2 regions of the Caulobacter sp. GW821-FHT12D05 genome follow, and region 1 is predicted to be linked to the other one. Evidence: riboswitches for the same ligand, from Rfam matches in the RefSeq annotation. Region 1 holds a riboswitch; the other holds the start of a gene.
The links. Region 1 has a riboswitch for glycine ahead of AC1RRR_RS02305 (TonB-dependent receptor domain-containing protein). Riboswitches for the same ligand answer to the same signal wherever they lie in the genome.

Region 1 (8,416 bases):
TGCTCTGCTGCTCGCTCCTGAGGCGTCTGGCGAAATGCCCACTGTCACGCGAAAGCTGGCCTTGCTGATCTTCGGCGCGAGCGCCGCCTGCCAAGCCCTGGGCGCGCTGGCATGCGAGCAACTTGTGGAAAGCCTCGAGGGCATCATCACGCAGCTTCCAGAGTAGGTGACTGCGGCCAGACCAAGCGCGACAAGGCCTAGGGCTGCGACTTTAACAGTAAAGCCCATTCAGCTGCCGACAACTCGGGGCCGCCGTAGGCATGCGCAAAATAGGTCTTGAGGTCTCCGGAGAACGGCCAGTCGGAGCCGGCCACGAACCGTTCGGGTCCGATCCGACGGATCAGGGCGGCCATCCTGGCGCGGTCGTTGGCCGTCGTCACCTCGGTGAAAACCTGGGCCAGATCGAAATGGACGTTGCGCACGCGCGCTGGATTCTTCTCGAACGCCTCGGCGAAGGCCCCCAGGGCGTCAAGCGTCACGGCGTCTATGCGTCCCCAGCCGGCGGCGTGGGCAATGACCACCGGCGCATCGCCGGCGGCCGGCAGCACCTCTTCCAGGAACACCCGCACGTCGCGCGCGCCGTAGTCGGCCGCGCCGGTGCGCATGTGGATCATGATCGTCCAGCCGTTGGCCGAAGCAGCCTTGAACACCGCCGCCAGCTTGGCGACCTGGCCAGGGTCACGCAGGTCGACACCGGAATTGGTCAGGTGCAGCTTCAGCCCCGTGACGGCGCGATCGCCCTTCCAGCGCGCGATCTCGCCCAAGGCGTCTGGCGCGACCGGATTGACACTGACGAAGGCGGCGAAGCGATCGGGATATTGCCGGGCCAAGTCGACGGTGAAGTCGTTGGCCTCGCGCATGACCTCGGTCGCGTCCGGCCTGGGCTCGGCCAATGGGCTTTCGGCAAGGTAGGCCGTCGACATCAACCAGCCCCGCCGGATGCCCGCCGCGTCCATGGCCTTGAGCGCGTCCTGCGCCGTCAGCGGCGCGGTGAAGCGGGGATCGCAGGGGCTCTTGCGCTTCGGGCTGGCGCAATAGGCCGGCAGGATGGTCAGGATCGCCGGCGAATGGACATGCATATGATGGTCGACCGCCGGCCCTGCCCAGACCGGGCCGGCGAGCAGGGTGAGGGCCAACAGCGCCCCACATCGCAGAGACGTCATGTCCGATATCCTCCCCCGGGGCTCTCATGAGAACGGGCGCGGACTTGCTGGTCCGCGCCCTTGCCTGCCGGCTCTACTGACCCAGCAGCGTCTTTCGCCAGAACATGATGCTGGTCCAGAAGTAGTAGTCCTCGTTCTCCTTCTTGCGGAAAACGTGGCCGTCGTTCTTGGCCAGCACGTGCCAGGCCTCGCCGCCCTTGGCGCGGACAGCCTTGATCATCTGGTCAGCCTCGGTGGCCGGAACGCGCGGGTCGGTCCCGCCCGTGGCCACCAGCAGCGGGATGGTGATCTTGTCCACGCTGGTCAGCGGCGAGATCTTCATCAGTTGCTCGCGCTGCTTGGGATCGCGCTCGTCGCCATACTCCACCCGGCGCAGGTCGCGGCGGTAGGACTGGGTGTTCTCGAGGAAGGTGACGAAGTTGGAGATCGCGACGTAGCAGTTGGCTCCCTTGAGACGGGGGCTGTAGTGCGTGGCCGAGGCGTAGCACATGTAGCCCCCGTACGAGACGCCGTTGACCGCGAAGCGGCTAGCGTCCAGGGCCGGATCCTTCTCGAGCGTGTCGAGGAAGGCGCCGATGTCCTTGACCGAGTCCTCGCGCTTGAACGGCCCGTTGTCGAGATTGACGAACCGCGCGCCATAGCCGGTGGAGCCGCGCACGTTCGGGAAAAACAGCGCGATGCCCAGCTCATTGAGCAAATAGTTGTTTCCGCCGAGGAAGTCGGGACGGGTCTGGCCTTCCGGCCCCCCGTGGATGTCGACGATCAGCGGACGCTTGCCGGGGAACTTGGCCGGGTCGGGCTGGTAGAGGAAGCCCGACACCTTCTCGCCATCGAAGCTGGCGACCTCCACCAGCTTGGGCTCGACGTTCAGGTTCGGGTCCAAACCGCCGGTTTCGCTGTGCGTCCACTGGGTGACGGCCAGGGTCTTGGCGTCGATCGAGAAGGCGTCGCCCGGCACCTTGGCGCTGGACATGGAAAGTCCGATCTGGCCCCAGGGCGAGATCTCGATGGCCGCGCCGATGGCGTAAGGGATCACGCCTGCCGGCAGGCCAGTGACCGGACGCACGGCGCCAGTGGCGATATCCAGCACCCGCACGCGCGACACGCCGGCCTCGTTGATGGCGTAGACCGCGAACGCGCCATCCGGTGAGACGGCGAAATCGCTGACGTCCCAGCGCGGCTCCTTGGAAACCGGCGTAAAGCCGCCCTTGGCGTCCAGCTTGCCCAGGCGCTGGAAGTCAGAACCCTTGTTCGAGGTCAGCCACACCGAGCCGTCATGGCCGTATTTGGGATCGACGTAGGACGCCTTGGCCTTGGGATCGGTCAGGGGCTTCATCTTGCCGGTCGCCAAATCCAGTTCGTAGACCATGGCCTCGTTGACCGACATGCGGTTCAGGACCAGGGCCTTGGCGCCATCGGCGGAGAAGTCGGCGATGTTCCAGCCGCCGCCGGTGACCTGGGCGACCAGGCGATCGGTCTTGGGGTCCTTCGGGTCGACGACGTAGAGGTCCATGTCCGCGCCATTGCGGCGCGACGAGGCGTAGCCGACCTGCTTGCCATCCGGCGACCAGGCGCCAAACCAGTTGCGGCTTTTGCCGTCGGTGATCAGGCGCGGGCGACCGGCTTCAAGGGCGTAGAGTTGGTAGAACTCGTCGCCGCCCTTGTCCTTCTGGATCACCAGGGTGTCGCCCTTGGGCGAGAGGGCCGCGGCCAGGATCGGCTCGTTCTCGAAGCTGATCTGACGACGGTCGCCGTCGGGCTTGGCCACGATGTGGATCTGGTTCGAGCCGCCGAAGCGGGTCTTGATCAGCATCGAACGGTCAGCCGTGTTCCAGCCCAGGAAGTCAGCGTGACGGGACTGCAGATACGGCGCGGTCGCGGCCGCCAGCTCTTGTGGAATGGCCGGCGCGCCGTCGATGACGACGGCGGCAGGCGGCGCGACGGTCTGCGCCGCCAAGGGAGTCGCGGCGGCGCAGGCCAGCAGGGCCAGCGCCAGGGAGTGGCGAGAAATCATGTGAGGAACGCCTCGGAAGAAAGGGGGAGCGCCGCCGGCGGGAGGGGCTTGGGGGGAAGCAGCCGGCGGCGCGGTGTCGGGCGGGCTTAGAAACGCATCCGCGCGCCGACGGTCACATAGCGACCGATCACGTCGTAGTACGGCGAGTACAGCGAGCTGACCGGAGGTTTCTTGTCGAACAGGTTGGTGGCGTTGGCGTAGAGCTCGATCGCGTTGCCGCGGATCTCGGGCAGCTTCGCCGCAAGGCCCAGGTCGTAATAGGTGTAGGCCTTGATGTGGTTGTTCACCAGATCGACGGTGCTGTTGTAGTTGCCCGCCGAGATGTAGCGGGCGCGAAGGTTGGCGCTGAAGACGTCGCCGGCCCAGTCGATCGAGGCGTTCGCGCGGGTCTTGGGCGCGCCCAGACCGAACGAATAGCCCTGCGACTTGACGTACTCGATCTTGCTGACGCCGTCGTTGGTGGTCAGGCTGTTGATCCAGGTGCCCAGCAGGCGGGCGCGGATACGGCCCGGAGCGCCCGGGATCAGGCGGTCGAACGCGGTCGAGTACGAGATCTCGGCGTCGAAGCCGTCGGTCTTGTAGTTGGCCAGGTTGACGTAGGTCGAGACGATCCGGGTGATCGTGCCGGCAGAGTCACGGGTGATCCGCGAGCACAGGTCCTGGTTGCCGTTGGCGCACCGGGTGACGATGTCCTGGGCCGCGATCGTGGTGATCACGTTGTCGATGTTGATGTTGAAGTAGTCGACCGACATGCTCAGGCCCGAGATCGCCGGCGGCGAATAGACGAAGCCCGTAGTGAAGGTCTTGGCCGTCTCAGGGTTCAGGTTCGGGTTGCCGCCGCCGTTGGTCAGCACATAGACGCTGGAGTTGTTCGTCGGGTCGGTCAGGGTGTTGTAGCCGGTCGTCGACGACGTGAAGAGCTCGGTCAGGTTGGCCGAACGGATGTCACGCGACTTGGTGATGCGACCACGGAAGCCCGGGAAGAACTCGTTGGTGGCGCCCAGCTTCCACGACCAGATCGAACCGGTGGTGTCGTAGTCCGAGATGCGCGCGGCGGCGTTGATTTCCAGCTTGTTGAAGACCGGGACGTCACGAACGACCGGCACCAGCACTTCGGCGAAGGCTTCCTTGACGCTGAAGCTGCCGGCCATGGCCGAGAAGCTGAACGAGGTGAAGGCCTTGGCGGTGTCCAGAGCGCCGACCGTGCGATCGACAGACTCCTTGCGGGCCTCGGCGCCGACAGCGATCGAGACCGGACCGGCCGGCAGCGAGAAGGGCTCGCCGCGCAGGCTGAAGCCGCCGACGTCCAGCTTGCTGGTTTCACGCATCGACGGCGTGCCGGTGACGTAAGCCAGCGCCGCCTGCGAGGGCGCGCCCTGTCCGAACAGGTTGATCGGCACGCAGTTGGTCGTCGGGTTGCTCAGGGCGATCCGGCAGACCGCCTGGCCGGTGGTCGGGCTGATCACCGAGTCGACGGCGTTGGCGTAGTTCTGGGTCAGGAAGAACCCAGGGGTGTCGATGTTGTTTTCCTGCTCGCCGTGGCTGTAGTAGGCGCTCCAGCGCCAGCCACCGTCGAGCTCGCCGTCCAGGGCGATCGTGCCCTGGGTCGAGACGCGCTCGAAGTCGATCGTCGGATAGGCCTCGGTGTTGAAGCGACCCATCGTGAAGGTGGTCTGGCCCGCAGCGGCCATCGCCGTCTTCACCGCCGTCGGCAGGAAGGCGTTGTCCGACTTGATCGTCAGGTTGCCGCGGTTGTGGTCGCCGAACCAGATGTAGTTGTTCCACATCCGCGAGCGACGCAGCTCGGCCGTCAGCTTGACCTTGTCGGTCAGGTCGTAGGTGGCGCTGGCCATGGTGGCGTAGCGCTTCTGCGGCGTGACCAGCGGCGACAGGTCGTCGTTCGAGGGGCCTTCGCCACCGATCGAGTTCGTGCCCTGCACCGTACCGTAGTCGAAGGCGCGCAGGGTGCCGTCCGGATTGAAGGTCTGGCCGCGCAGCACGCCCGACATGATCAGGCCGCCCGGGGCCGCATTCGCGAAGCCGACGTCGGGCGCCAGGATGAAGCGGCCCGCGCCGTTCGAGATGGTGGCCCAGCGGCCGATGTTCGGGCGACTGTTCTTCGGAATGACGCCGTCGTTGTCGAGATATTCGCCGCCGATGACGAAGTGGCCGCGGCCATTGGCGAAGGTCGTGCCGGCCGCGCCTTCGACGCGGATCTGCTTGGCGTCGTCAAAGGACGACTCGCCGCCTTCGATGCCGAACTTGAAGCCGGTGAAGGTGCGGTCGATGGACAGGTTGACGACGCCGGCGACGGCGCCCGAACCCCAGGCGGCCGAGGCGCCGCCGGTCACGACGTCCACGCCCTTCAGCAGCACGCTGGGGATCATGTTGAGGTCGTTCTCGCCCGAGAAGCGACGGCCATCCAGCAGCACCAGGGTGCGGTTGATGCCGAGGCCACGCAGGTCGACCGGAGCGTTGCCAGCGCCGGTGTTGGTGCCGGTGGTCTGCGGCGAGGTGGTGGCGCGGAACTGCGGCAGGTCGTTCAGGGCGGCGGCCACGTTCGGACGGGCGCCGACGGCGAGGTCCTGGGCGGTGACGCGCACGGTCGGGGTCGGGGCCTGGAAGCCGGCGCGGTCGATGCGCGAGGCGGTGACGACGATCTCACCAACGCTCGTGTCGTCGGCCTTAGCCGCCGCGTCTTGAGCGAAGGCTGCGCCGTGCAGGACCAGGACGGCGGGAACGAGGCTGCAACCCAGCAGCAGGTTCCGACGGGTTTGACGCGAAGAATTCAAAAGAGATCCCCTCTGTTTCAGCAGTCGACAGTCGCCCTCTCCCGCCACGGCCGTTGCTCGGCCGCGTTCGGTTGCGCGTCGCCGGAAGGTCAGCACCTCCAGGCGTCACAGGCGTTCCTCTGCCCCCGCTGTCCCGTGGCCTGAGAGATTCAGGCGCATGTGCGCCCTTGCTCCTTCGGCGAGGCCGCTCGCTTATGGAGCGGTCCTGCTTTCCAGCGTCCTCGTGTTCTGCGGTCCTTGGTGCCTGAGCGTTTCCGGGGCGGTTGCGCCTTCGGCGTCGGGCCGAAACCCGATCTCTTCCGCGAGAACCCGGGCAATACGAACGCTTCGTTTGATCCCGTCAAAAGCCGCTCGCGCGGCATAAACGCCCACCAGGTTTATGAACGGAGAGATGGAAATTCCCAAGCTCAACCCGAGGCCACGCGGTTCGCTCGTCGGCTCTCGCCCAGGTTCGTGGCCGTGACAGGTCCGTGACAGTTTGGACCGTTTGGCATGACCCCCGAGAAACAGCGACGCTTAGGCGTTTCGCCCACGAATGCACAAACTATAGGCGCCAAAAGCCCAATATTTGCACATATATCACCGACCGGCGGCGGCGTTGCGCCAACGGGCCAGCAATTCAGCTCGACGGCCTTGGTCGAAATTGGCCAGCAAGGCCGGCCCGACGCGGATCGGCCGTCCGCCGGGGCCAAGAGTCGCCGCGCCGCCGACCGGCCGGATCGGCGTCAGCCGCGCCTCGGCCAGGCGCTTCTGGCCGTCCTCGGACATCAGATAATCCAGGAAAACGCGCGCGGCCTTGGGATGCGGCGCCGAGCGGGTGATGAAGGCCACCCGCGAAATCGACAGGTGATAATCGGTCGGCACCACATAGCCGACGTCAGGGTTGCGATGGCGCGCCCACCAGTCAGCGTAGAAGCCGTTCATATTGAACACCAGCAACCCCGGCCCCGACAGCTCGTTCAGCAGCGCCGCGCCCGGCACGAACAGGTGCGGCTTCGACTTGGCCAGTTCCTCGTACAGCGCCCAAGCGTCCGGATAGGCTTGCAGGTCGCTGGACAAGTACATGAACCCGACCCCGCTCTTTTCGGGATCGTACATGGCGATGCGGCCGCGCCAGCGCGCCGGGTCAGCGCGCAACGCCGCCAGCAGAGCCGCGTGGCTGCGCGGGACCTCCGACGCCTTCAGCACCTTCTTGTTGTAGGCGAAAACGATCGGCTCGGCCGTGACGCCATAGCCCTGGTCGCGCCAGACCGCCCAGGCCGGCAGGCCCTTCGCCTCGGGACTGCGATAGGTCTGAGCGTAGCCGTCATTGATCAGCTTGACCTGGATGTCCATCGACGAGCTCCAGGCGACGTCGCCGACGGGCTTGTTGGCGTCGATCTCGGCGATCAGGCGCGTGCGCATCGGCGTGGCGGCCAGTTCGACGAACCGGACCTTGATCTTGGGGAAGCGCTGCTGGAAGCCTTCGCCGATCGCCTGGTGGACGTCGGTATTGGCGTAGACGACGACCTCGCCCTCGCGCTCGGCGGCGCGTACGTCCCAGCCGCTCGTCTCCTGCCCAGGATGCTTGGGCGCGCAGCCCGCCAGCGCCGAGGCGAGCATCAGCGCGGCGGCCAGCAGCCCGCGTCTCTTGACCGCTCGTGGCAATCGGCGTCGGATGGCGCTTTCTCCTTCCCGCGTTCGGTCCCTACATCCCCGATGAAGATACTCGTTGTCGAGGATGATCCGCCTCTACGCCGTTCGCTGACCGCGACGCTGGAGAGCGAGGGGCACCAGGCGATCTGCGCCGAGACCGGCGAAGCCGCCCTGGCCCTGGCCGCCGGCGGCGACTTCGAGGCCATTGTCCTGGACATCGGCCTGCCCGACATCGACGGCTTCGAGATCCTGGGCCAGCTGCGCCGCGAAGGCGTGCTGACGCCGATTGTCATGCTGACGGCCCGCGACGCCGTGCACGACCGCATCGCCGGCCTGGACATGGGCGCGGATGACTATGTGCTGAAGCCCTTCGACCCGTTCGAGCTGGTGGCCCGCGTGCGCGCCGTGGTCCGGCGCAAAAGCGGCTATGCGGCCCGCACTATCCATGTCGGGACCCTGGCCTGCGACTGGGAGGCCGGCGCGGCCTGGATCGGCGAGCGGCGGCTGGACCTGCGTCCGCGCGAGTGGGCGGCGCTGAAGGTGCTGGCTTCGCGCCCCGGCCGCGTGGTCGAGCGCGGACGCCTGGCCGCAGAGGTCTTTCCCGACGAGCAGGATCCCTCGCCCAACGCCCTGGACATCCATGTCGGCCGCCTGCGGCGCAAGCTGGCGCCGGACGGTCCGCGCCTCAGCACCCTGCGCGGCGTGGGCTACCGGCTCGACCCGTGAGCCGCACCCATCCCAGCCTGGTTGGCCGTCTGCTGCTGGCCCAGGTCGCGCCCCTGGCCCTACTGGGCGCGGCGCTCGCCCTGGCC
Region 2 (8,416 bases), on a different contig from region 1:
GCGGGGCGAAACCGATGGCGATGGGGAAGCCGAGCGAGGGCGCGAAGCCGCCGCTGGTCACCTTGCCGATGACATTGCCCGCTTCGTCGGCGATCTCGGCGCCTTCACGAGCCGGGGCGCCTTCCAGCACCTTGAGATTGACGCGGACGCGCGAGAGTTCGCCGGCCAGTTCCTTGCCGATCCGGGCCGCGCCCAGATAGTCGCCGGCCTCGCGGCGCGATTTGCCGACGGCGAAGTTCAGCCCGCCCTCAATCGGCGAGACGGTCTCGTCCAGGTCGTGGCCGTACAGCGGCAGGCCCGCTTCCAGGCGCAGGCTGTCGCGGGCGCCCAGGCCGATCGGCTTGACGCGTTCGTCGGCCAGCAGGGTGTTCCAGATGCCCTCGGCGGCGTCGGCTGGGACCGAGATCTCGTAGCCGTCCTCGCCCGTGTAGCCCGAGCGCGAGATGATCGCGTCGACGCCGAAGGCGGCCAGGGCGACAGTGTCCATGAACACCATGCCAGCGGCTTCCGGCACATGCGCGGCCAGCACGGCGGCGGCTTCCGGACCTTGCAGCGCCAGCAGCGCGCGGTCTTTCAGACGGGTCACCGTGGCCTCGCCGGCCAGGGCGTCGGCGATGATCTTGTAGTCGTTGTCCTTGCAGGCGCCGTTGACCACCACGAACAGGCCGTCGTCGTCGGGACGCGCGGTCATCAGGTCGTCGATGATCCCGCCCTCGGCATTCAGCAGCACGCCGTAGCGCTGCTTGCCAGCCTTCAGGCCCTGGTAGTCGGCCGAGACGACCTTCTCGAAGCTCTTGGCGGGGTTCTCGCCGCGCAGGCGGGCCTGGCCCATGTGCGAGACGTCGAACAGGCCAGCGTGCTCGCGGGTCCAGAGGTGCTCTTTCAGCACCCCGTCCTTGTACTGCACCGGCATGGAGTAGCCGGCGAACGGCACCATGCGCGCGCCCAGCGCCACGTGGGCGTCGAACAAGGGGGTCTTCTTGAGGTCTTGATCGGACACTGTGCGGGCTCCTAGCGGGGTCGGCGAGACGACCGGCGTCCGCCGGTTGGTCGCGCCCCCGCTGTCCCTTGTGCCTGAGAGATTCCGGCCTTCCCCCTCTGCTGTTTGAGGTCGGCCTTGCTCCTTCGGCGAGCCACTCTTTCGAGCGACTGCTTTCCAGCGTTTCTAAACCCGCGCGGTCCTTTTGCCTGAGCGTTTCCGGGGCGGTTGCGCCTTCGGCCTCGGGAGCGAATCCCGACGTCTCCCGCGAGGGTCGTCGGGGTCAATGCGGGAGGGCTGCCCCTGAGTCAAGCGCGGCCTAAAGATCCCCGAACCAGTCGTCCTCGCCGATCGGCGGACCGGGCGGGGTGACAACCTTGGCCTTGCCGTCCTCGACCAGGGCGGCCAGGCGACCGCCGCTCTCGTCGGCGACGATCCCGGCCAGCGCGCGAGCCTGGGCGCGGTCGGCCGCGCCGCCGGTCGCTGCTGCCGTCAGCCCCTTGCCCCAGTCGGCCAGGCGCGCGCGGATCACGGCGGCGGCGGTCGGCGACAGGCTCTTGTCGGCCAGGGCGTCGGCCAGGCTGACCACCATGCGCTGACGCACGCGGCGAGCCAGTTCGGCTTGGCGACCGGTCGCCTTACCGTCGAAGGCAGCGAAGGCCAGGGCCTTGTCCAGCAGCCCCTCGACGCCCGGCTGGGCGGCGTCACGACGCTTGGCCTCGACCAGGCGGTTCAGGCGCGCCGGCGCGAAGAGATCGCTCCAGACCATGTCGGCCGCGACCTCGGCTGTGGCGGGCAGGTCAAACACCGGACCCTGCTGGAAGGTCTCGATCTCGTAGGCGTGGTCGGTTCCCTGCGATTGGCCCGAGGTCAGGACATCCAGGGTCTTGTCGGAGAGGTCCAGCGCGGCCGGCGTCACCGTCTTCAGCAGAGCGTCGATCGCAGCGGCCTGGCGGGCGGCCGGGACCGGCTTGCTGGCCTCATGGCCATCGCCCTGCGCGCCGTAGGTGAAGTCGACCCCGCCGACCAGCTTGGCCGTCGCGTCGACCTGGTAACGATGGAAGATGTAGATCGGCACGACGATGCGGCGCAGGTCGGCGACCGAAGCGCCCTTGGGCAGGTTGCCGAGGCCGAAACGGTCCAGGGCGATCTTGCGCACCGCCATGGTCTGGTCGAGCTCGGCGACCGGATCGGCGCCGTTGTCCCAGACCGCGCCCAGCGGGTGCGGCGTATCCTGCCCCCGCGCGTCCTCGTCGGAGACATAGCGCAGGCCCTCGGCCTGGCTCTTGTCGGCCTTGGCCTTCAGCCAGGCCTTCTCGTCGACGCCCGCTGGGGCCACGCCGTACAGCCAGTCGATCACGAACTTGTCCCAGGCCCCGATCCCGCGCCCGTAGGCGTCGGAGAAGTCCAGCTGGCCGTCCTTGATGGCGACCTTCGGCCCCGGATAGTCCATGACCGAGGCGCGGCCGGCATAGGTGCTGGCCGCGAAATTGTGCTGCAAGCCGATCGAGTGGCCGATCTCATGCGGCGACAGCTGGCGGATGCGGGCCAGCGAAATCTCGATCGGATCGTTGGGGCCGCCCGTCCCGGTCTTGTCGGCGCCCAGCAGGCCCTCGAAGATCAGCCGATCCTGGCGGATGCGGTCCGAGCCCAAGAGGACGTCGCCCTTGATGATCTCGCCGGTGCGCGGATCGACCACCGCGTGGCCGTAGGACCAACCGCGCGTCTGGCGGTGCACCCAGTTGACGACGTTGTAGCGGGCGTCCAGCGGGCTGACCCCATCGGGCAGCACCTCGACCTTGAAGGCGTCGATGAAGCCGGCCGCCTCGAACGCCTGGTTCCACCAGCGTCCGCCCTCGACCAGGGCCGAGCGCACCGGCTCGGGCGCGGCGCGGTCGACATAGAAGACAATCGGCTTCTTGACCGGCGACCGGGCGGCGGCGGGATCGGTCTTCTCCAGGCGGAAGCGGTGCGCCAGGCGATAGACCACCGGCTCGTTCAGCGGCGCGGAATAGTCCGCCACGGTGTGGTCGATGACGCCGACACGCGGGTCGTTCTGGCGCGGGATGTAGCCCGGCTCGGGCAGGGCCACGAATGAGTGGTGCAGCACCAGGGTGACGTTGCGCGGATCCGGCACGATACCGCGCACCTCGCCGCCCGGATCATCGCCGACGAAGGTCTCGACCGCCTCCAGCTCGACGTTCAGGGGGAAGACGTTCACCTCGCCGGTGTCGGCATAGGACAGGCCGTCGTTCAGCCGGAAGTCGCCCTGCTTGCTGCGCTTGAGGGTCTTGGCCACGCCCTGAGCGTCACGGACCAGGAAGCTGGTGACATCGACCAGCAGTCGGCCATCCGCGCCCTCGGCCTCGATGGCGTTGGACCAGACGCTGGAGACCGGGAACGAGTCCTTCACCGCCGCCTGCTCGTCGGCCGAGCCGCGCGGGGCCAGGAACCCCCAGTTCTCGAACTGGGCGATGACCTTCCCGCCCACGCGGCGGAAGGCGATGATCTGGGTGTCGCCTGGCGCCGAGCGATCCAGGCCGGTCGGGTTCGAGCCCAGGCCAGCGCGCAGATAGGTCTGGTAAAGATACCGCCCCGCGATCCCGTCCGCGCCCGGCTTGGGCAGCAGCAGAAAGACCTTGCCGTCTTTCTTGTCGACGAAGACCGGAACCAGCCCGTCCTTGCGCTCGAGCCCGGCGGTGGCTTCAGCGAACTTGTCGGTGGATTTGGCCTTGTCGGCGGCCAGGCTCGGCCCAGCGATCGCGCTCACGCAGACGCTCGCCATCAACATGGCGACCACGGACGAATTCATAACCCCTCCCGAACGCATAAAAGCGCCGGGACTGTCCTGCGCCCTCGCGGCGATTGCAACCGCCGGAGGGCGCGAGGGAGGTTACATCCGCTCGGGCGCTTCGATACCCAGCAGGTCGAGGGTCAGCTCCAGCTGCCGCAGCGTCGTTTCGGCGAGGCTCAGGCGCGAGGCCCGCAGCTCTTCGGTGTCGGCGCTCATGATCGGGCAGGCGGCGTAGAACTTCGAGAAGGTCTGGGCCAGCTTGTAGGCGTGCTCGGCCACGAAGTTGGGGGCCTTCTTGTCATAGGCCTCCTGCAGGGCGCCCTCGAAGGCGTCCAGCAGCATGGCCAGGTCGCGCTCGGCCGGTTCGTGGATCACGATGCGGCCGGCGGTCGCGCCGGCTTCCGACGCCTTGCGCAGCACGCTCTTGATGCGCACCGACTGGTACAGCAGGTAGGGGCCGGTCTTGCCCTCGAAGCTGGTGAAGCGGTCGAGGTCGAAGACGTACGAGGTGCCGCGGAAGTTCTGCAGGTCGGCGAACTTCAGGGCCGCCACGCCAACCTTGTGGGCGGTGTCTTCGAACTGGGCTTCCGACAGCTCGGCGCCCAGGCCCGCTTCGCGCAGGCGCTCGCGGGCCTTTTCGCGGGCCATCTCGATCAGGTCGTGCAGCTTCAGGACGCCGCCGGCGCGGGTCTTGAAGGGCTTGCCGTCCGTGCCGTTCATGGTGCCGAAGCCGATGTGCTCCAACGAGCCTTCGGTGGCGTAGTCGGCCAGATAGGCGGCGCGGAACACGGTCTCGAAGTGCAGGGCCTGGCGCTGGTCCACGCAGTAGAGGATCAGGTGCGGGTCGAACGACTTGCGACGATCCAGGATCGTGGCCAGGTCGGTCGTGCCGTACATGGCCGAGCCTTCCGACGACACCACCAGCAACGGCGGCACGTCCTGCTTGTCGCCCTCGCGGGCCACGCGGACGATGCGGGCGCCCTGGTCCTCGACCAGCAAGCCCTTGTGCTCCAGCTGGTTGACCATCGGTTCGATCAGGTCGTTGACGTCGCTCTCGCCCTTCCACAGGTCGAAGTCGACGCCCAGGGCGTGGAACTCGCGCTCCAGGGCCACGCGGCTGACATTGACGAAGTGGCGCCACAGCAGGCGGTAGCCGAAGCGGCCGTTCTGCAGTTCGGCGGTCGCCTTGCGGGCGCGCTCCTTGAAGGCCGGATCTTCCTTCTGGCGCACCGAGGCGGCCGGATAGATACGGTCGAGATCGGCCAGGGTGATCCGGCTCTCGAACTCGGCCATCACCTTGGCTTCGTCGGCGGCGCTGAAGCCGCGCGGCGCTTCCGGCAGCTTGTCCATCAGGGCGCGGATGAAGGCGTCCTCGTCGACGATGGCCGAGATGAGCAGGCCCATCTGGAAGCCCCAGTCGCCGAAGTGCGCGTCGCCCACCACGTCGTCGCCGCGGAAGCGGTACAGGCGCTTGACCGACTCGCCGATGATCGAGGCGCGCAGGTGGCCCACGTGCATCGGCTTGGCGACGTTGGGGCCGGCATAGTCGATCAGGACGCGGCGCGGGTCTTCCAGCAGCTGGGCGCCGACGCGGTCATCCCCGGCGATCTCGCGGACGCGGGCCGACAGGGCCTCGTCGCTGACGCGCATGTTGATGAAGCCGACCCCGGCGATCTCCACCGAAGCCAGGCGGGGATCCCCTTTGAGGATATCGACGACCTGCACCGCGATCTCGCGCGGATTACGCTTGGCGCTCTTGGCCGCCGCGAGGGCGCCGTTGCACTGGAAATCGGCTAGGTCGGGTCGGTCGGAGGCGGTGACGCGTCCGAACTCGGGAGGAAGTCCGGCGGCCTGGAAAGCGGCCGCGGCCGCCTCGCTCAAGGACCGCTTCAAATCGTTCATTGCTTAGTGGTCGTCCCTGCTTGGGCGGTCTGGCCGGCATTGACCCGGAAGCGCTTGCCCTCACGGTTGAAGGCCGCCATTTCCGGCGTCACGTCGAAGCCGATCAGCACCTCGAAGTTCCCGCCGCTGACCTTGGCGTCGGCGCGCGGAATGGTGATCTGCTCGATGGTCTCACGCGCATAGGCGCGGTCCTGGCCGGCGGCGAAGGTCACCGGCAGGTCGAAATATTCCTTGGCGATGACCGACTGGTTCCGCTCGGTCACGGCGATCCAGTAGCGGTAGACGTGCTTGTCGCCCTGAGCCTGCGGGCCCTTGCCCAGCTGGAACAGGACCTCGGCGCGGATCTTGATCGGCTCGTCGCTCTTGTAGGCGCAGCCCGAGCTCAGGCTCTGGATCTCGCCGGTGAAGCCGGCCTGGGCGGCCGATTCCTTGGCGTCCTTGAACTCGACATAGCGGCTGGCGTCGTACAGCACCTTCACATAGGGGCACGGACCGGCGTTGCGCAGCTGCGGCAGCGGCGCCTTGGGCTGGTTCCACTCCTCGTCGCGCTTCTTCTTCTTGGCGGCCTGGTCGCCGTCGTCCTGACCGCCACCGCCGCCGCCGGGGCCTTGGGCGTGAGCGATCGTCGCCGTGGTCGCGGCGATCGAGACGGCCATCAAAGCGCTGAGGGCGAGCGAAAAGGTGCGGCGCATGAAACGTCGGTTCCGGACAAGAAGAGCCAAGCGGGGCCATGGAGCCCCTTCGGCGTCATGCAGCCTGATAAAGGCATATGCGTGACGTCGCAACGACGCAGACTCCTGGCGCCGGGCCTCTTGAGAGACTAGTTTCCGCGCCATGAACGCCCAGACCCCGATCCGTCGCCCGATCTCGCTCGTGCTGGCCAGCCCGCGCGGCTTCTGCGCCGGGGTGGATCGCGCCATCCAGATCGTCGAACGCGCCGTCGAGAAGTTCGGCGCGCCGGTCTATGTGCGTCACGAGATCGTGCACAACCGCCACGTCGTCGATCGCCTCAAGGCCCTGGGCGCGGTGTTCATCGAGGAGCTGTCCGAGGCGCCCGACGACCGCCCGGTGGTGTTCTCGGCCCACGGCGTGCCCAAGTCGGTGCCGGCCGAGGCCCAGTCGCGGCAGATGATCTATCTGGACGCCACCTGCCCGCTGGTCTCCAAGGTCCATGTCGAGGCCCAGAAGCATTTCGACGCCGGCCGCGAGATCGTGCTGATCGGCCATGCCGGCCACCCGGAAGTGATCGGCACCATGGGCCAGCTGCCGGAAGGCTCGGTGACCCTGATCGAGGACATCAAGGACGCCGCCGCCTGGACGCCCAAGGACGTGTCCAACGTCGCCTTCCTGACCCAGACCACCCTGTCGGTCGACGACACCGCCGACATGATCGCCCTGCTGCGCGAGCGTTTCCCCGACATCGCCGCCCCGCACAAGGAAGACATCTGCTACGCCACCACCAACCGCCAGGACGCGGTCAAGCACCTGGCCGAACAGGCCGAGCTGGTGCTGGTGGTCGGCTCGAAGAACTCATCCAACTCGGTGCGCCTGATGGAAGTCGGCCTGAAGGCCGGCGCCACGGCCGCCCACCTGATCGACGACGCCAGCGGCATCGACTGGGCCTGGTTCGACGGCGTCTCCCGCGTCGGCTTGACCGCCGGAGCCTCGGCCCCGGAAGACCTGGTGCAGGGCGTCATCGACGCCATCTCGGCCCGCTTCGACACCACGGTCGAGGAACTGGTCGAGGCCCGCGAGACCATCACGTTCAAGCTGCCGCGCCTGCTCACCGCATAAGGGCGGCTTGACCGGAGGCCTCGCGTCGAGCAATCCGGCGCCATGGCCGTCTATACCGACATCACCGACCAAGAACTCGCGACCTTCCTGGAAGGCTACGACCTGGGCGCCGCGCTGGCGTTCAAGGGCATCGCCGAGGGCGTGGAGAACTCCAACTTCCTGCTGGAGACGGAGAAGGGCCGCTACATCCTCACCGTCTACGAGCGGCGGGTGAAGGCCGAGGAGCTGCCCTACTTCCTCAACATGCTGACCTGGCTGGCCGACAAGGGTTATCCCAGCGCCCGGCCGATCGCCGACCGCAAGGGCGCCACGCTGTCGACCCTGCGCGGCAAGGCCGCCGCGATCGTCGAGTTCCTGCCCGGCCTGTCGGTGCGCAAGCCGACCGCCGCCCACTGCCGCGAAGCCGGCGAAGGCCTAGCCTGGCTGCATCTGGCCGGCGAGGGTTATCCGGCCCGCCGCGCCAACGACCTGGGTCAGAGCGCCTGGGCGCCGCTGTTTTCCAAGCACCGCAAGGCGGCCGAGGACCTCAAGCCGGGCCTGTCGGCGACCATCGACAACGACCTGGCCCAGCTGTCCTTGATGTGGCCGCGTAACCTGCCGTCGGGTACGATCCACGCCGACTATTTCCCGGACAACGTCTTCTTCCAGCCGGACGGCAAGTTCGCCGCCGCGATCGACTTCTATTTCGCCTGCGACGACAGCTACGCCTATGACGTGGCCGTGACCCTGAACGCCTGGTGCTTCGAGGCCGACGGCAGCTTCAACATCACCGCCGCCAAGGCGCTGCTGAACGGCTATGAGCGCCGCCGGCCCTTGAGCCCGGCCGAGAAGGAAGCCCTGCCGATCCTGGCGCGCGGGGCGGCCATGCGCTTCTTCCTGACCCGCTTGGCCGACTGGGGTTCGACGCCCGCCGGCGCCCTCGTTAGGCCCAAGGATCCGCTGGAGTA

Region 2: another riboswitch for glycine. It lies ahead of gcvT (glycine cleavage system aminomethyltransferase GcvT); the one in region 1 lies ahead of AC1RRR_RS02305 (TonB-dependent receptor domain-containing protein).

The regions. Positions count from the first base shown of each region.
Region 1 is NZ_JBXAQO010000001.1:504,687-513,102, reverse strand. Features, by position in the region: gene AC1RRR_RS02320 (TetR/AcrR family transcriptional regulator) at 1-166, shown strand, start outside; gene AC1RRR_RS02315 (amidohydrolase family protein) at 198-1,163, opposite strand; gene AC1RRR_RS02310 (S9 family peptidase) at 1,237-3,177, opposite strand; gene AC1RRR_RS02305 (TonB-dependent receptor domain-containing protein) at 3,264-5,969, opposite strand; glycine riboswitch at 6,096-6,187, opposite strand; glycine riboswitch at 6,191-6,281, opposite strand; gene AC1RRR_RS02300 (ABC transporter substrate-binding protein) at 6,549-7,571, opposite strand; gene AC1RRR_RS02295 (response regulator transcription factor) at 7,668-8,330, shown strand; gene AC1RRR_RS02290 (sensor histidine kinase) at 8,327-8,416, shown strand, end outside.
Region 2 is NZ_JBXAQO010000003.1:173,662-182,077, reverse strand. Features, by position in the region: gene gcvT (glycine cleavage system aminomethyltransferase GcvT) at 1-1,000, opposite strand, end outside; glycine riboswitch at 1,167-1,257, opposite strand; gene AC1RRR_RS13725 (zinc-dependent metalloprotease) at 1,299-3,791, opposite strand; gene AC1RRR_RS13720 (arginine--tRNA ligase) at 3,873-5,675, opposite strand; gene AC1RRR_RS13715 (Tat pathway signal sequence domain protein) at 5,672-6,367, opposite strand; gene ispH (4-hydroxy-3-methylbut-2-enyl diphosphate reductase) at 6,510-7,469, shown strand; gene thrB (homoserine kinase) at 7,512-8,416, shown strand, end outside.